DNA from 2 places in the Streptomyces asoensis genome. Region 1 is predicted to be linked to the other one. Evidence: riboswitches for the same ligand, from Rfam matches in the RefSeq annotation. Region 1 holds a riboswitch; the other holds the start of a gene.
The links. Region 1 has a riboswitch for S-adenosylmethionine ahead of G9272_RS13305 (aminotransferase class V-fold PLP-dependent enzyme). Riboswitches for the same ligand answer to the same signal wherever they lie in the genome.
Positions count from the first base shown of each region.

Region 2: it holds a riboswitch for S-adenosylmethionine, as region 1 does, so the genes downstream of both, G9272_RS46300 (putative leader peptide) here and G9272_RS13305 (aminotransferase class V-fold PLP-dependent enzyme) in region 1, are expected to answer to the same signal.

Region 1 covers NZ_CP049838.1:2,961,464-2,968,536, reverse strand. Annotated here, with positions in the region: gene ctaE (aa3-type cytochrome oxidase subunit III) at 1-401, shown strand, start outside; gene qcrC (cytochrome bc1 complex diheme cytochrome c subunit) at 467-1,279, shown strand; gene qcrA (cytochrome bc1 complex Rieske iron-sulfur subunit) at 1,276-2,337, shown strand; gene qcrB (cytochrome bc1 complex cytochrome b subunit) at 2,334-3,980, shown strand; gene trpD (anthranilate phosphoribosyltransferase) at 4,134-5,198, shown strand; SAM riboswitch class IV at 5,278-5,394, shown strand; gene G9272_RS13305 (aminotransferase class V-fold PLP-dependent enzyme) at 5,575-6,936, shown strand; gene G9272_RS13300 (Lrp/AsnC family transcriptional regulator) at 6,969-7,073, opposite strand, start outside.
Region 2 covers NZ_CP049838.1:9,399,746-9,406,818, reverse strand. Annotated here, with positions in the region: gene G9272_RS41660 (ATP-binding protein) at 1-188, opposite strand, end outside; gene G9272_RS41655 (kinase) at 508-1,041, opposite strand; gene G9272_RS41650 (protein kinase domain-containing protein) at 1,117-4,029, opposite strand; gene G9272_RS41645 (SAM-dependent methyltransferase) at 4,289-5,104, shown strand; SAM riboswitch class IV at 5,268-5,377, shown strand; gene G9272_RS46300 (putative leader peptide) at 5,397-5,528, shown strand; gene G9272_RS41640 (ABC transporter substrate-binding protein) at 5,747-7,073, shown strand, end outside.

The sequences.
Region 1 (7,073 bases):
ACACCACGATCCTGGTGCTCTCCTCCCTCACCTGCCAGCTCGGCGTCTTCGCCGCCGAGCGCGGTGACGTGAAGAAGCTCAGGATGTGGTTCATCGTCACCTTCATCATGGGTGCGATCTTCATCGGCGGTCAGATCTTCGAGTACACGGAGCTGGTGAAGAAGGACGGGCTCTCGCTCTCCTCCGACCCGTACGGCTCGGTGTTCTACCTGACCACCGGCTTCCACGGCATGCACGTGACGGGCGGCCTCATCGCCTTCCTGTTCGTCCTCGGGCGCACCTACGCGGCCAAGAGGTTCACCCACGAGCAGGCGACCGCGGCCATCGTCGTGTCCTACTACTGGCACTTCGTCGACGTCGTCTGGATCGGCCTCTTCGCCACGATCTACATGATCAAGTAGCCGGGCACGCTCGCTCCCGCACATCCCAAGCATCGACGCAGAAGATCCTGACACCGGGGTAATCCGTGAAAAAGCTCTCCGTACGACGACGCCATCCGCTGGCGGCGCTCGTCGTCCTACTCCTCGCGCTGGCGGCTACCGGGGGGCTGTACGCCGCGTTCGCGCCCGCGAGCAAGGCACAGGCAGACGACACCGCCCAGTCCCTCGCCATCGACGAGGGCAAGAAGCTCTACGCCGTTGGCTGCGCAAGCTGCCACGGCACCGGCGGTCAGGGGACCTCCGACGGCCCGAGCCTGGTCGGCGTGGGCGCCGCGGCCGTCGACTTCCAGGTCGGCACCGGGCGTATGCCCGCGGCTACCTCGCAGGGCGCCCAGGTGCCCGCGAAGAAGGTCATCTACACGCAGGCCGAGATCGACCAGCTCGCCGCGTTCATCTCCTCCCTGGGCGCCGGCCCGTCCGTCCCGACCGACGCCGAGTACGGCCCGGAGGGCGCGGACATCGCCAAGGGTGGCGAGCTGTTCCGCACCAACTGCGCGCAGTGCCACAACTTCACCGGCAAGGGCGGTGCCCTCACCAAGGGCAAGTACGCCCCGACCCTCGAGGGCGTGGACCCGAAGCACATCTACGAGGCCATGCAGACCGGCCCGCAGAACATGCCTTCCTTCCCCGACACCACCCTGTCGGAGCAGAACAAGAAGGACATCATCGCGTACCTGCACGCGGTCAACAGCGACGAGACGAACAACCCCGGTGGTCTGGAGCTGGGCGGCCTCGGGCCGGTCAGTGAGGGCCTGTTCGCCTGGATCTTCGGTCTCGGTGCCCTGATCGCGGTCGCCGTCTGGGTCGCCGCTCGGACCGCAAAGGCCAAGAAGTCATGAGTAGCCAAGACATTCCAGAAGAGAACCTGCCCGCTGAGCAGGACCACGCACACGGCAGCGCCGTAGGCATCGCGGACGAGCAGAACCCGTTCGCCGACCCGGGGCTGCCGCCCCACGAGCACCGCGTCCAGGACATCGACGAGCGGGCCGCCAAGCGGTCCGAGCGTGCGGTCGCCTTCCTGTTCACGCTGTCGATGCTCGCCACGGTCGGCTTCATCGCCGCGTACGTGGCGATCCCCGCCGACAAGTCGATCTTCGTGTTCCCGATCGGCCACCTCAGCGCGCTGAACTTCGCGCTGGGTCTGACGCTGGGCACGGCGCTGTTCACCATCGGCGCCGGCGCGGTCCACTGGGCCCGCACCCTGATGTCCGACGTGGAGGTCGCCGACGAGCGGCACGCGATCGCCGCGCCCCCCGAGGTCCGTGCGAAGGTCCACGCGGACTTCAAGCAGGGTGCCAAGGAGTCCGCGCTCGGCCGTCGCAAGCTGATCCGCAACACGATGTTCGGCGCGCTCACCCTGGTGCCGCTGTCCGGTGTCGTGCTGCTGCGCGACCTCGGCCCGCTGCCCGAGGACAAGCTGCGTCACACGCTGTGGGCCAAGGGCAAGCTGCTCGTCAACATGAACACGAACGAGCCGCTGCGTCCCTCGGACGTCGCCGTCGGTTCGCTCACCTTCGCCAAGCCCGAGGGCCTGGAGGAGCACGACGAGGAGTTCCAGAACGAGATCGCCAAGGCGGCCCTGATGATCGTCCGGCTCCAGCCGGACAACATCAAGGACAAGCAGGAACTCGACTGGTCCTACCAGGGCATCGTGGCGTACTCGAAGATCTGCACCCACGTCGGTTGCCCGATCTCGCTGTACGAGCAGCAGACGCACCACGTGCTGTGCCCCTGCCACCAGTCCACCTTCGACCTCTCCGACGGTGCCCGAGTGATCTTCGGCCCCGCCGGCCACGCCCTGCCGCAGCTGCGCATCGGTGTGAACGACGAGGGCTATCTCGAGGCGCTCGGCGACTTCGAAGAGCCCGTCGGTCCTGCTTTCTGGGAGCGCGGATGAGCACGAACGTAAACACCGAGAGCAACGAGTCCCGTGAACGCGGGAAGGCGCCGGCCGGCGAGCGGATCGCCGACTGGGCCGACGGCCGGCTGGGGATCTACTCCCTGGCCAAGGCCAACATGCGCAAGATCTTCCCCGACCACTGGTCGTTCATGCTGGGTGAGATCTGCCTCTACAGCTTCATCATCATCATCCTCACGGGTGTGTACCTGACGCTGTTCTTCCACCCGTCGATGAACGAGGTGGAGTACCACGGCAGCTACGTCCCGCTCCAGGGACAGCTGATGTCCGAGGCGTTCAGCTCGACCCTGCACATCTCCTTCGACGTGCGCGGCGGTCTGCTCATCCGGCAGATCCACCACTGGGCGGCGCTGATCTTCCTCGCCGGCATGTTCGTGCACATGATGCGGGTGTTCTTCACGGGCGCGTTCCGCAAGCCCCGTGAGGTCAACTGGCTGTTCGGCTTCCTGTTGTTCGTCCTGGGCATGTTCACCGGTTTCACCGGTTACTCGCTCCCGGACGACCTGCTCTCCGGCACCGGTGTCCGCTTCACCCAGGGCGCGATCCTGTCGATGCCGATCGTCGGCACGTACATCTCGATGTTCCTGTTCGGCGGGGAGTTCCCGGGCCACGACTTCGTGGCGCGGTTCTACTCGATCCACATCCTGCTGCTGCCGGGCATCATGCTCGGCCTGGTGGTCGGCCACCTGATCCTGGTCTTCTACCACAAGCACACGCAGTTCGCGGGCCCCGGAAAGAGCAACAAGAACGTCGTCGGCATGCCGCTGCTGCCGGTGTACATGGCCAAGGCCGGAGGCTTCTTCTTCCTGGTCTTCGGTGTGATCGCGGTCATCGCGGGCATCGCCCAGATCAACCCGATCTGGGCCATGGGCCCCTACCGTCCGGACCAGGTGTCCACCGGTGCCCAGCCCGACTGGTACATGGGCTTCGCCGAGGGCCTGATCCGCTTCATGCCGGGCTGGGAGGTCAACATCTGGGGCCACACCCTGGTCCTGGGTGTGTTCATCCCGCTGGTCCTGTTCGGTGTTCTGCTCGCGATCCTCGCGCTCTACCCCTTCATCGAGTCGTGGGTCACGGGCGACAAGCGCGAGCACCACATCCTGGACCGGCCGCGCAACGCCCCGACGCGCACCGCGCTGGGCGTCGCCTGGGTCACGATGTACATGATCATGCTGGTCGGCGGTGGCAACGACCTGTGGGCCACCCACCTCCACCTGTCGATCAACTCGATCACCTGGTTCGTCCGGATCTTCTTCATCGCCGGACCGGTCATCGCGTACATCGTCACCAAGCGGATCTGCCTCGGCCTCCAGCGCCGGGACCGGGACAAGGTGCTGCACGGTCGCGAGACCGGCACCATCAAGCGCCTGCCGCACGGTGAGTTCATCGAGATCCACGAGCCGCTCAGCCAGGAGCAGCTGCACACCCTCACGGCGCACGAGCAGTACGAGCCGGCCGCGATCGGCGCCGCCGTCGACGAGAACGGCGTCGAGCGCAAGGTGAAGGGCAAGGAGAAGCTCCGCGCCAAGATCAGCGGGGCGTACTTCGGTGAGGACCAGCAGATTCCGAAGCCCACCGCGGAGGAGTACAAGGAGATCACGAGCGGCCACGGCCACCACTGATCGCTGAGGCGTCGCCACGCCACGGGAAAGGGCCTCGTCCGGTCTTCGGACGGGGCCCTTTGCCGTGCCCACGGGCTGGATAGGGTGGGGTGCACCTTGTCATGAGGCGCACGACGACACACGACGCACACGACGACACACGCAGGAGCGGCTATGAGCGCTGTGACCCCCGCTGGAGGCGACACCGCGGCGGGCCGTTCCTGGCCCGAGGTGCTGAACGGCCTGCTGTACGGTCGCGACCAGGACGCCGACGCCACGTTCTGGGCGCTGGACCGGATCATGCGCGGCGAGGCCACCGACGCGCAGATCGCCGGGTTCGTGGTGGCGCTGCGGGCCAAGGGCGAGACCGTCGCGGAGATCAACGGGCTCGTCCGGGCGATGTACGAGCACGCCAACCTGATCGAGGTGCCCGGCCCGACCGTCGACATCGTCGGCACGGGCGGCGACGGCGCGAAGACGGTCAACATCTCCACGATGTCCGCGATCGTCGTGGCCGGCACGGGTGCCACGGTCGTCAAGCACGGCAACCGGGCCGCGTCCTCCGCGTCCGGCGCCTCGGACGTCCTGGAGAAGCTCGGCGTCAATCTGGAGCTGACCCCGCGGCGCGTTGCCGAGGTGGCCCAGGAGGCCGGGATCACCTTCTGCTTCGCGATCAAGTTCCACCCGGCGCTGCGTCATGTGGGCGCCGCGCGCGGCCAGTTGGGCATCCGCACGGTGTTCAACGTGCTCGGCCCGCTGACCAACCCCGCCAAGGTACGGGCCCAGGCGGTCGGGGTCGCGGACCCGCGGATGGCGCCGGTCGTCGCCGGCGTCTTCGCCGAGCGCGGCAACTCGTCCCTGGTCTTCCGGGGCGACGACGGTCTCGACGAGCTGACCACGACGGCCACGTCCCATGTGTGGGTCGTCCGTGACGGCAAGGTCACCGAGGAGACCTTCGACCCGCGTGACGTCGGGCTCGAGCTGGTCCCGGTCGAGGCCCTGCGGGGCGGCGACCCGTCGTACAACGCGGAGGTCGCCCGCCGTCTCCTGGAGGGCGAGTCCGGCCCGGTGCGGGACGCCGTGCTGCTGAACTCGGCGGCAGCCCTGGTGGCCCTGGAGCCGGGCTCCGGCACCCTTGCCGAGCAACTGCGCGTCGGCATGGACAAGGCGGCCGAGTCGATCGACTCGGGTGCGGCCAAGCGGGCGCTGGACCGCTGGGTCGCCGCCACCAACGCGTGACGCCTCACCGCTGATGGCCGTCCCGCGATCCGGACACGGGTTGCGGGACGGCGATCACTTCACGTACGTTCCTGTGTCAGGTCATGAGTGACAGTCATGAGGCCCCGGCCGACTGTCCGGCAACCCTCCGTCCGTGGCGGGGTGCCCCGGGTGAAGACCAGGCCGTAGGCAGCGAGGTCTACGGCAAGCGCGGACCCCTCGCACTCTTCTGAGTGAGTACCGCCAGGGGTCCTGGTCGTTCGAGGGAGCCTTCCGTGAGCAAGCGAATGCGATAGGGCGTAGAGCCCCGCCTCCGCATACCCCTTTCACCTTCCCCCGTGCTCGAGCCATGCCCGCTCGCACGGTGGTTCCCCCTTGCCTCTCACGGGAGTTCGCCATGTCTGTCTCCACCGCTGCCACCGCCCGTACCGTTTGTGCACCGCTGCCCGTTCTCGGCCGGGATGTCACGGTCCCGCTCGTGACGGGCGGCGAGGTCAGCTACGCGGCGCTCGACTACGCGGCCAGCGCCCCCGCCCTCCAGCGCGTCTGGGACGACGTGGCGGCCTACGCCCCGTACTACGGCAGCGTCCACCGGGGCGCCGGCTACCTCTCGCAGCTGTCCACGGACCTCTTCGAGAACGCCCGCAGGACGGTGGCCGAGTTCCTGGACTGCCGCCCCGACGACCAGCTGGTCTTCACCCGCTCGACGACGGACTCCCTCAACCTGCTGGCGCGGGCCCTGCCCGCCGGCTGCCAGGTCTTCGTCTTCGAGACCGAGCACCACGCCTCGCTGCTGCCCTGGCAGGACGCCCGGGTCACCTACCTCAACGCCCCGCGCACCCCGCGCCAGGCCGTCGAGGCGCTGGAGCGGGCCCTCGCCGACCGTGACCCCTACGGCCCGGCCCTGGTCTGTGTCACCGGTGCCTCGAACGTCACCGGCGAGCTGTGGCCGGTACGCGAGCTGGCGGCCGCCGCACACGCGCACGGGGCCCGGATCGTCCTGGACGCGGCCCAGCTGGCCCCGCACCACCCGGTCTCCGTGCAGGAGCTCGACGTCGACTGGGTCGCCTTCTCCGGTCACAAGCTGTACGCGCCCTTCGGCTCCGGGGTGCTGGCCGGCCGCGCCGACTGGCTGGTGGAGGCCGACCCGTACCTCGCGGGCGGCGGCGCCAGCCGCAAGGTCACGCGGCGCGAGGACGGGGGAGTGGACGTGGAGTGGCACGAGAGCGCCGCCCGCCACGAGGCCGGCTCCCCGAACGTGATCGGCGCCTACTCCATCGCCTCGGCGTGCAAGGCCCTCACCGAGGCGGGCTTCGACAGCCTGGTCGCCCGGGAGGAGTACCTGATCGCGAAGGTGCGGGCCGGTCTGGCCGAGGTCCCGCAGGTGAGGGTGCTGTCCCTGTTCGGCGACGACGCCCCGCGGGTCGGCGTGATCTCCTTCGTCGTCGAGGGCTGGAACAGCTCCCACTTCGCCGCCGCCCTCTCCGCCGAGTACGGCATCGGGGTCCGCGACGGCCTCTTCTGCGCCCACCCCCTGGTCCGCACGCTGCTGGGCAGCGACCCCCAGACCCAGGGCGAGTGCGGCGCCCCCGAGGCGGCTCCCGGCGAGAAGTCCCTCAACGCCATCCGGGTCAGCTTCGGCGCGGGAACCCCGGACGAGCACGTGGAGCGCTTCGTGAACGCGGTGCGCGAACTGGTGAGCGAGGGCGCGCAGTGGCAGTACCGGACGGAAGACGGCCGCTGCGTGCCCGCGGTCTGAGCGACGGGCCGCCGGAGGCGGTGTTCAGTCGGTCAGGAGTCCAGCCCGATCGCGAACGCCGCCTCCAGGTCGTGCTGCGAGTAGGTACGGAAGGCGACGTGCGTGTCCGTGCCCTCCACCCCGGGGATCTTGCTGAT
Region 2 (7,073 bases), 6.4 Mb from region 1:
AGCTCGGACACGAGCAGGACCGCGTCCGCGCACAGCTCGCCCGGCAGCCGCCAGGCGGCCAGCCGCGCGCTGATGGCACGGCGGGCCACCGAGACGCTGGAGCGGTGTGCCGGGAGTTCGATCCAGTGCGTCCGGTCGGGGCTCCAGGTGTCCAAGGGCTGGGGTGAGGACGTCGTGTGGGGGGACACGGTGGTCGCCTTCCGTGGGGGGCGGCAGCAGCCAGAGGCGGGGGAACGTGAGCAACGGGCCTATGAGGAAGGGGTGTTCCGGACGGGCCCGGCACCGCGAATGCCCGAGCGGTCCAACTCCTGTGGGGGTGGCAGGGGTTGGCGGGGAAACGCTCGAGTGCGGCGGCACGCTTCACACCCGTAACTATGCTCGCAACGAAGTTCAAGCTGCAACCGACTGCCTGATAAGGCCAGATCCGTCACGTCTACGACGGGGTGCCCGCGTCCGACCGCACCGGTCGGGCCCGGTGCGGGACCCGTGCGGGACCGGCACCGGGTGTCAGTGCTCCCGGGCGGGAAGGCGGTCCAGGCCCGTGTCGAGCATGATGCGGTCGACGGTCCGCGGGAGCGTGCTGTCGGCGCCGATGACTGTCTCGATGTCGCCCGGCAGCAGATCGAGCTCCCTGTACCAGTCGGCCAGGTCCGCCTCGCCGACCTCATGGGCGATCGGCTTGGTGGCATGACGCACCAGGGTTTCGGCGAACGGCACATGAAGGTAGTAGCCGTGGGTCGGGCCGCGGTGGTCCGTGCGCAGCCGTTCGAGCATGGGGCCGTACCGGTCGGCGTAGAGGATTCCTTCGAGGACGACGTGGTAGCCGGCGTCCAGCGCATAGCGGGTGACGGCCTCGATCAGCCCGATGTTCGCCGCGCCGGGCCGGTCGTGCTCGCGCAGCACGACCCGGCGGAGGTTGTCCTGCCCGACCAGGGCCAGGCCCCGGCCGAACCTCTCGCGGAGACCGGCCGCCACCGCCGACTTGCCCGAGGCGCTGTTGCCGCGCAGCACGACCAACCGGGTCTCCGGAGTGCCCACCATCACGGTGGTCACGCTACCGGCACGGCTGACATCGACGCACGCGGCGTCGCTGCCGGTTCCACGCGGTGGCAGGGGTCAGTCGGAGACATACGCGTTGAGCGGCGACAGCCCGTCCAGGTCCGCCTGGAGGCCCTTCAGGCCGGAGCTGTGGAGGAACGTGCGTACCGGCACGTACACCGGAATCGCCGCTGCCTGCTCCATCACCCGGCGATCGACCGTGGACCACTTCTCGCCGGCCGCCGCCAGGTCCGTCGTCGCGTTGGCCTCGTCGATCGCGGTGTTGACGGCCTCGCTGTCGAGCCGGGAGAAGTTGGAGGTGGTCGGGTAGGTGTAGCGGCCGTCGAAGGAGTCCGGAAGATAGGCCGACGCCAGTGGGAGGCCACTGGCGTTCATCGGCAGGCGGACCAGGTCGTACTCGCCCTTCCCCGCGTTCTCGTAGATGTCGGAGATGTCGACGTTCTTCAGCGTCACCCGGAAACCGGCCTTGTCCAGGGCCTTCTTCACCGCCTTCGCCCGTGCTTCGTCGGCTGTCGTCGCATAGGCGACGGTGAGCGGGTAGGCCGTCTCGCCGGCCTCGGTGAGCAGCGCTCGGGCGGCGCCGGGGTCACCGTGCGCGCCGGCGCCGTACAGGTCGAAGTCGCGGGAACCGCGGATGCCCGGCGGCATCAGGTGGTGCGTGGCGACGCCGTCCTCGCCGCTCGCGGCCAGGACGTCCGCCGCCGGATACGCGGTGGCGATGGCCTGACGGACCTTCAGCTTCGGTACCCGCTCGGTGTCGACGGAGTACGCGTGGACGTAGGGGGCGGGTGACGTCACCCTGACCGTTCCGCTGCCGGTGGCGCCGTCCGTCGTGCCGAGCCCGTCCTTGTCCAGCGAGCCGGAGAACGTCATCACGGCGGAGTCCGGACCGGCCGCGCGGATCCGGGACTTGATCTCGTCGAGGGTGAGCGCGCCGGTGATCTCGTACCGGTCGGGGTACGCGGTGCGCACCGGGTCCGTGTCCGCGCGCCACTTCGGGTTGCGGGTGAGCGTGAGGTTCCTGGCGCCGGTGAAGGAGCCGATCTGGTACGGGCCCGTCGACGGCAGGAGGGCGGACGTACCGGAGATGTCGGAGACCCGCTCCGGCACCGGTGCGCCGTTGGGGCCGGCCAGGACCACGTTGAAGTCGGGGTGGGCGCCGTCGAGGTGGAAGACGATCGTGCTGTCGTCCGGGGTCTCGATGACACCCGGCGGCATTTCGTGCTCGCCGCCGATGCCGTCCGCGTCCTCGGGACCGAGCAGGAAGCTGCGCAGGGTGCGGTCGCCCATCGGGAACTCGTCGGGGTCGAGGGCGCGCTCGACCGCGTACGCGAAGTCCTGGGCGCGTACGGGCGATCCGTCGTTGTAGGTGAGGCCCGCCTTGAGGGTGAACGTCCATTCGCGGCCGTCCAGCGACGACCGACCGGTGTCCTGGGCGAGGTCCCCGACGAGTCGGACAGAGCCGTCGGGCAGGGTTCTGAGGGCGGTCAGGCTCCGGTAGACGAGGCGGGAGATCAACCGGTCGGCGCCGGACCACATGTTGCCCGGGTCGACGGTGGTGATCTCGCCGGGTTCGAGGACCGTGACCGTGCCGCCCTTGCGGGCGTTCCGCACCGCCGGGGCGGGGCCCTTGGAGTCGGCGGCGGAGCCGAGCGTGAGCGTCTGGGTCTTCGCCACCGGGGCCACGAGGCCGGCCTTCGACCCGCCCGAGCCGTTCTTCCCACTCCCCTCGTCGTCGCTGTCGCCGCCGCCGAAGGGCTGGAGGACGGCGACTGCGGCCACGAGCGCGACGGCGACCACGGAGGCCCCGATCCACGCGACGCGCCCGCGCCGACGGGCGGCCGCGGGAACGGTCGGCGGCTGCCTCGGGCGGGGCGGCGCGAGCAGGTACGAGGTGACGTCGACTCCGAGGGGCGTGGCCTCCGCCGCGAACGGCCCCGGGGTCGGCGCCGGGGCGAGGGCAGGAGCCGGAGCCGGGGCAGGGGCAGGGGCAGGGGCAGGGGCAGGATCCTGCTCACTCCGATGCGCGGACACCCGGTCCGAGCTCCCCGGTTCGATGGAAGCGGAGTGCTGCCCCGGCAGGGCGGTGTGATCCGGGAGTGGGGGCGCGGACTCGGAGAGCGGCGGCGCGGCCTCGGCCACGGCCAGCGTCTCGAACAGCGCCCGTGCCTCCTCCGCCGTCGGTCGCTCATCGACCGGCTTCGCCAGCATCCGCCCCACCAGTTCGTCCCAGGCGGGGGCCAGCCCCGGACGCCGTACCGACGGCTTCTGCGGTGTCTCGTACACATGGCAGTGCATCAGCGCGGGCGCCGACGCCGAGTCGAAGGGCGGTGCGCCGGTGAGCATCTCGTACACCGTGCAGCCCAGCGCGTACACATCCGTGCGCCCGTCGTCCGCGCCGCGGGTGAAGCGCTCCGGCGCCATGTAGGAGAGGGTGCCGACGGGCGAGTCGGTGGTCACGGTGAGCCGGCCGCCGGTCGTCGCGTCGAGGAACTTGGCGATGCCGAAGTCGAGCACCTTCACCATGCCCTCGTCCGTGAGCATCACGTTCGCCGGTTTGATGTCGCGGTGCACGATGCCGGCCCGGTGCGCGGTCGCCAGGGCCCGGCAGACCTGTGCCGCGAGCACCGCGACCCGCTCCGGCGCCGGCGGCCCCTCGGCCAGCAGCTCGCGCAGGGTCCGCCCCGAGAGCAACGGCATGACCAGGTAGGGGACTTCACCTTCCGCGCCGTGGTCGAAGACCGGCACGATGTACGAGCTGTCGAGGGCGGCGGCGGCCCGCGCCTCCCGCCCGAACATGGCGAGCAGCCGTTCCCGCTCGGCACCGACCGTGCCCGGTGGCAGGCTCAGCAGCTTGACGGCCACCGTGCGTTCGAGCCGCGCGTCCCTGGCCCGCCACACCACACCCATACCGCCCGCACCGATCCGCTCGGTGAGCGTGTACCGGCCGTCCAGGACCGTGTCGCGCATCCTCGCCCCCACTCGCTCAAGGATTGGGCGGTCTCAATGTACCTATGCACAAGGCGAGTTGAGGGGTTCCGGGACGAGGTGCGAGCGAGGTGTGAGCGGTGCGTCCGGACCGGCCGACACGGAGACGTGAACCCGGATGTCTCCGTGAGGGCACTGTTCGAACCCACCGAAAATGTGAACGGGTGTACGTACCAGGGTCGTTGGGACGTAAGTTGTGGCTCGAACTGCCCACGCCTCGGCCGAAAGACGGACGCCCCTCATGACCGACCATGTGACCACGCCCGGATCAGCGGCACATCAGAAGATCGACACCTCGGTGCCGCACTCGGCCCGCATCTGGAACTACTGGCTCGGCGGGAAGGACAACTACCCCGTGGACGAGCAGGCCGGTGACGCCTACACCGCCGTGTTCCCCGGCATCGTCACCATCGCCCGCAGCAGCCGCGCGTTCCTGCGCCGCAACATCACGTACCTGGTCTCCGAGGCGGGCATACGACAGTTCCTGGACGTCGGAACGGGCCTGCCGACCGCCGACAACACCCACGAGGTCGCCCAGCGTCTCGCCCCCGAGACCCGGATCGTCTACGTCGACAACGATCCCCTGGTCCTCGCCCACGCCCGCGCCCTGCTCTACTCCACCGCGGAGGGCGCGACCTCCTATGTCGACGCCAATGTGCTGGACCCGGAGCGCATCCTGGCGCGCGCCGCCGAGACGCTGGACTTCAGCCGTCCCACCGCGCTCATCCTCAGCAACATCCTGGGCCACGTCGCCGACCACGACCAGGCCCGCTCCATCGTCACCAACCTGATGGCGGCACTGCCGTCCGGCAGCTACCTCTCCATCAACGACGGTTCGCGGGGCATCGACCCGGTCTTCGAAGAGGCCCAGGACGCCTACAACGAAAGCGGCGCCGTCCCGTACAACCTGCGATCCGTCGACGAGATCACGGCGTACTTCGACGGCCTGGAGCTCCTGGAGCCCGGAGTCGTCTCGGTCCCCCTCTGGCGCCCGGAGGCCACCTCCCCCGCGCCGGACGTCATCGGCGAACACGGCGGCCTCGCCCGCAAGCTGTAGCCGCCCACGCCACCACCCACGCCGCCACCCTCCTCACCGGACGGGCGGCCGGCCGGCGCTGATACCGCTCCGCCGCACCCGCCGTCACGGCCGGTGCGGCGGAGCTGTTCAACTCTCCTACCGATATTGACGGATAATGTCAGTACTCCGTAAGATCGACCCCGGCATTGAGTGTCAGCATCAAGCCCTGGCTAGCTGACCGGCAACCCTCCTCCGCGGTGGGGTGCTCCAGGTGAAAGCCCGGCAGGGTCACCGACTCTGCAAGCGCGTGGCCCCGGTTCGGGGGCCTGAGATGTGGAGGACCAGCGTGCGGCTCAGCGGCAACCTGAGTGCCTCGATCGCGACCGCGGCGCTGTTCTCCGGATTCTCGCGCCGACGCCACATCGACCTGCGGCGTTCCGCCAGCTGTCTGTGTCAGGGCTGATCACGCCCCACCTCGCAGGCTGACCCTCGCCCACAGCACGGTCATGCCGTCAGCGACTTCGCCATCGACACAGTCGTCGACATCCCCTCCCCCTGAACAGTCCCCCGCACAGTTCTGAGCAGTGTCGGCCCGTGCGAGGCCGGCACCCTCCGCGCACAGCCATGGCCGCGTTCCGCTCCGGCATGTGCGCGGTGACCTTGGAGTAGGAGAACCATCCCGTGACAGCGCATCCGGATTCCCGTACCCCCCGGTGGGCGGCGCTCGCCGCCCTCGTGACCGGCAGCCTTCTGCTCAGCGCCTGCTCGTCGAGCGACACCGGCACCTCGAGCGGCGAGGGCGGCAGCCCGAAGTCGGGTGGCACCCTGACCTTCGCGGTGGGTTCCGACGCCGGCTGCGTGGATCCGCAGCAGGTGGGCAGCAACGACACCATCTACTCACTGCGTCAGGTCGTGGACTCCCTGACCGACCAGGACCCCAAGACCGGCAAGATCGTGCCATGGCTCGCGAAGAGCTGGGACATCAGCCCGGACACCACGACGTTCACGTTCCACCTGAGATCAGGTGTGACCTTCAGCGACGGGACACCGCTGACCGCGCAGGTGGTCAAGGACAACTTCGACGCGGTGCCGAAGCTCGGCGCCCTCGGCACACTCGCCCAGGGGTACCTGAGCGGCGTGGAGAGCACCACCGCCGTGGACCCGCTCACGGTGCGGGTGAAGTTCAAGCAGCCCAACGCGCAGTTCCTCCAGGCCACGGCCACGCACTCGCTGGGGATCGAGTCGTCGGCGAGCGCGCGCAGGAGCCCGCAGGAGAAGTGCAGCAAGGGAGTGGTCGGATCCGGGCCGTTCGTGCTGAACGGCTATGTGCAGAACCAGTCGATCACCCTGGCCAAGCGCGCCAAGTACGCCTGGGGTTCCTCGCTGTGGACCAAGCAGGGCGAGGCGTACCTGGACAAGCTGGTGTTCAAGGTGGTGCCCGAGGCCGGCGTGCGCACCGGCAGCCTCCAGTCCGGCCAGGTGGACGCGATCGGCAGCGTCGGCCGGGCCAACGAGGCGGCGCTCAAGGGCGGCGCGGTGAACCTCCGGCAACGGGCCAACCCGGGCGTGGTGTTCAACCTGGGGCTCAACAACTCCCGGCCGCTCTTCAAGGACGCGAAGATACGCCAGGCGATCCTGTTCGCCATCGACCGGCAGCAGATCGTCGACGCCGTGTTCCCGACCGGCACCGAGCCGGCGACCAGCATCCTGGCGCACACCACACCGGACTACGCCGATCTCGGTTCGGACCTGGCCTTCGACGCCGCCAAGGCGAAGTCCCTGCTGGACTCGGCCGGTTGGAAGGCGGGCAGCGACGGCGTCCGGGTCAAGGACGGCAAGAAGCTGAGCCTGACCGTCAAGTGGTTCGCCAACGCGGCCACCAACCAGCCCGCGCTGGAACTGATCCAGCAGCAGCTCAAGGCCGTCGGTGTCGAGGTGGTGCTCAAGCAGCTCCAGATCGCCCAGTTCTCCCCGACCCTTCAGTCCGGTGACTTCGACGCGGTGTGGG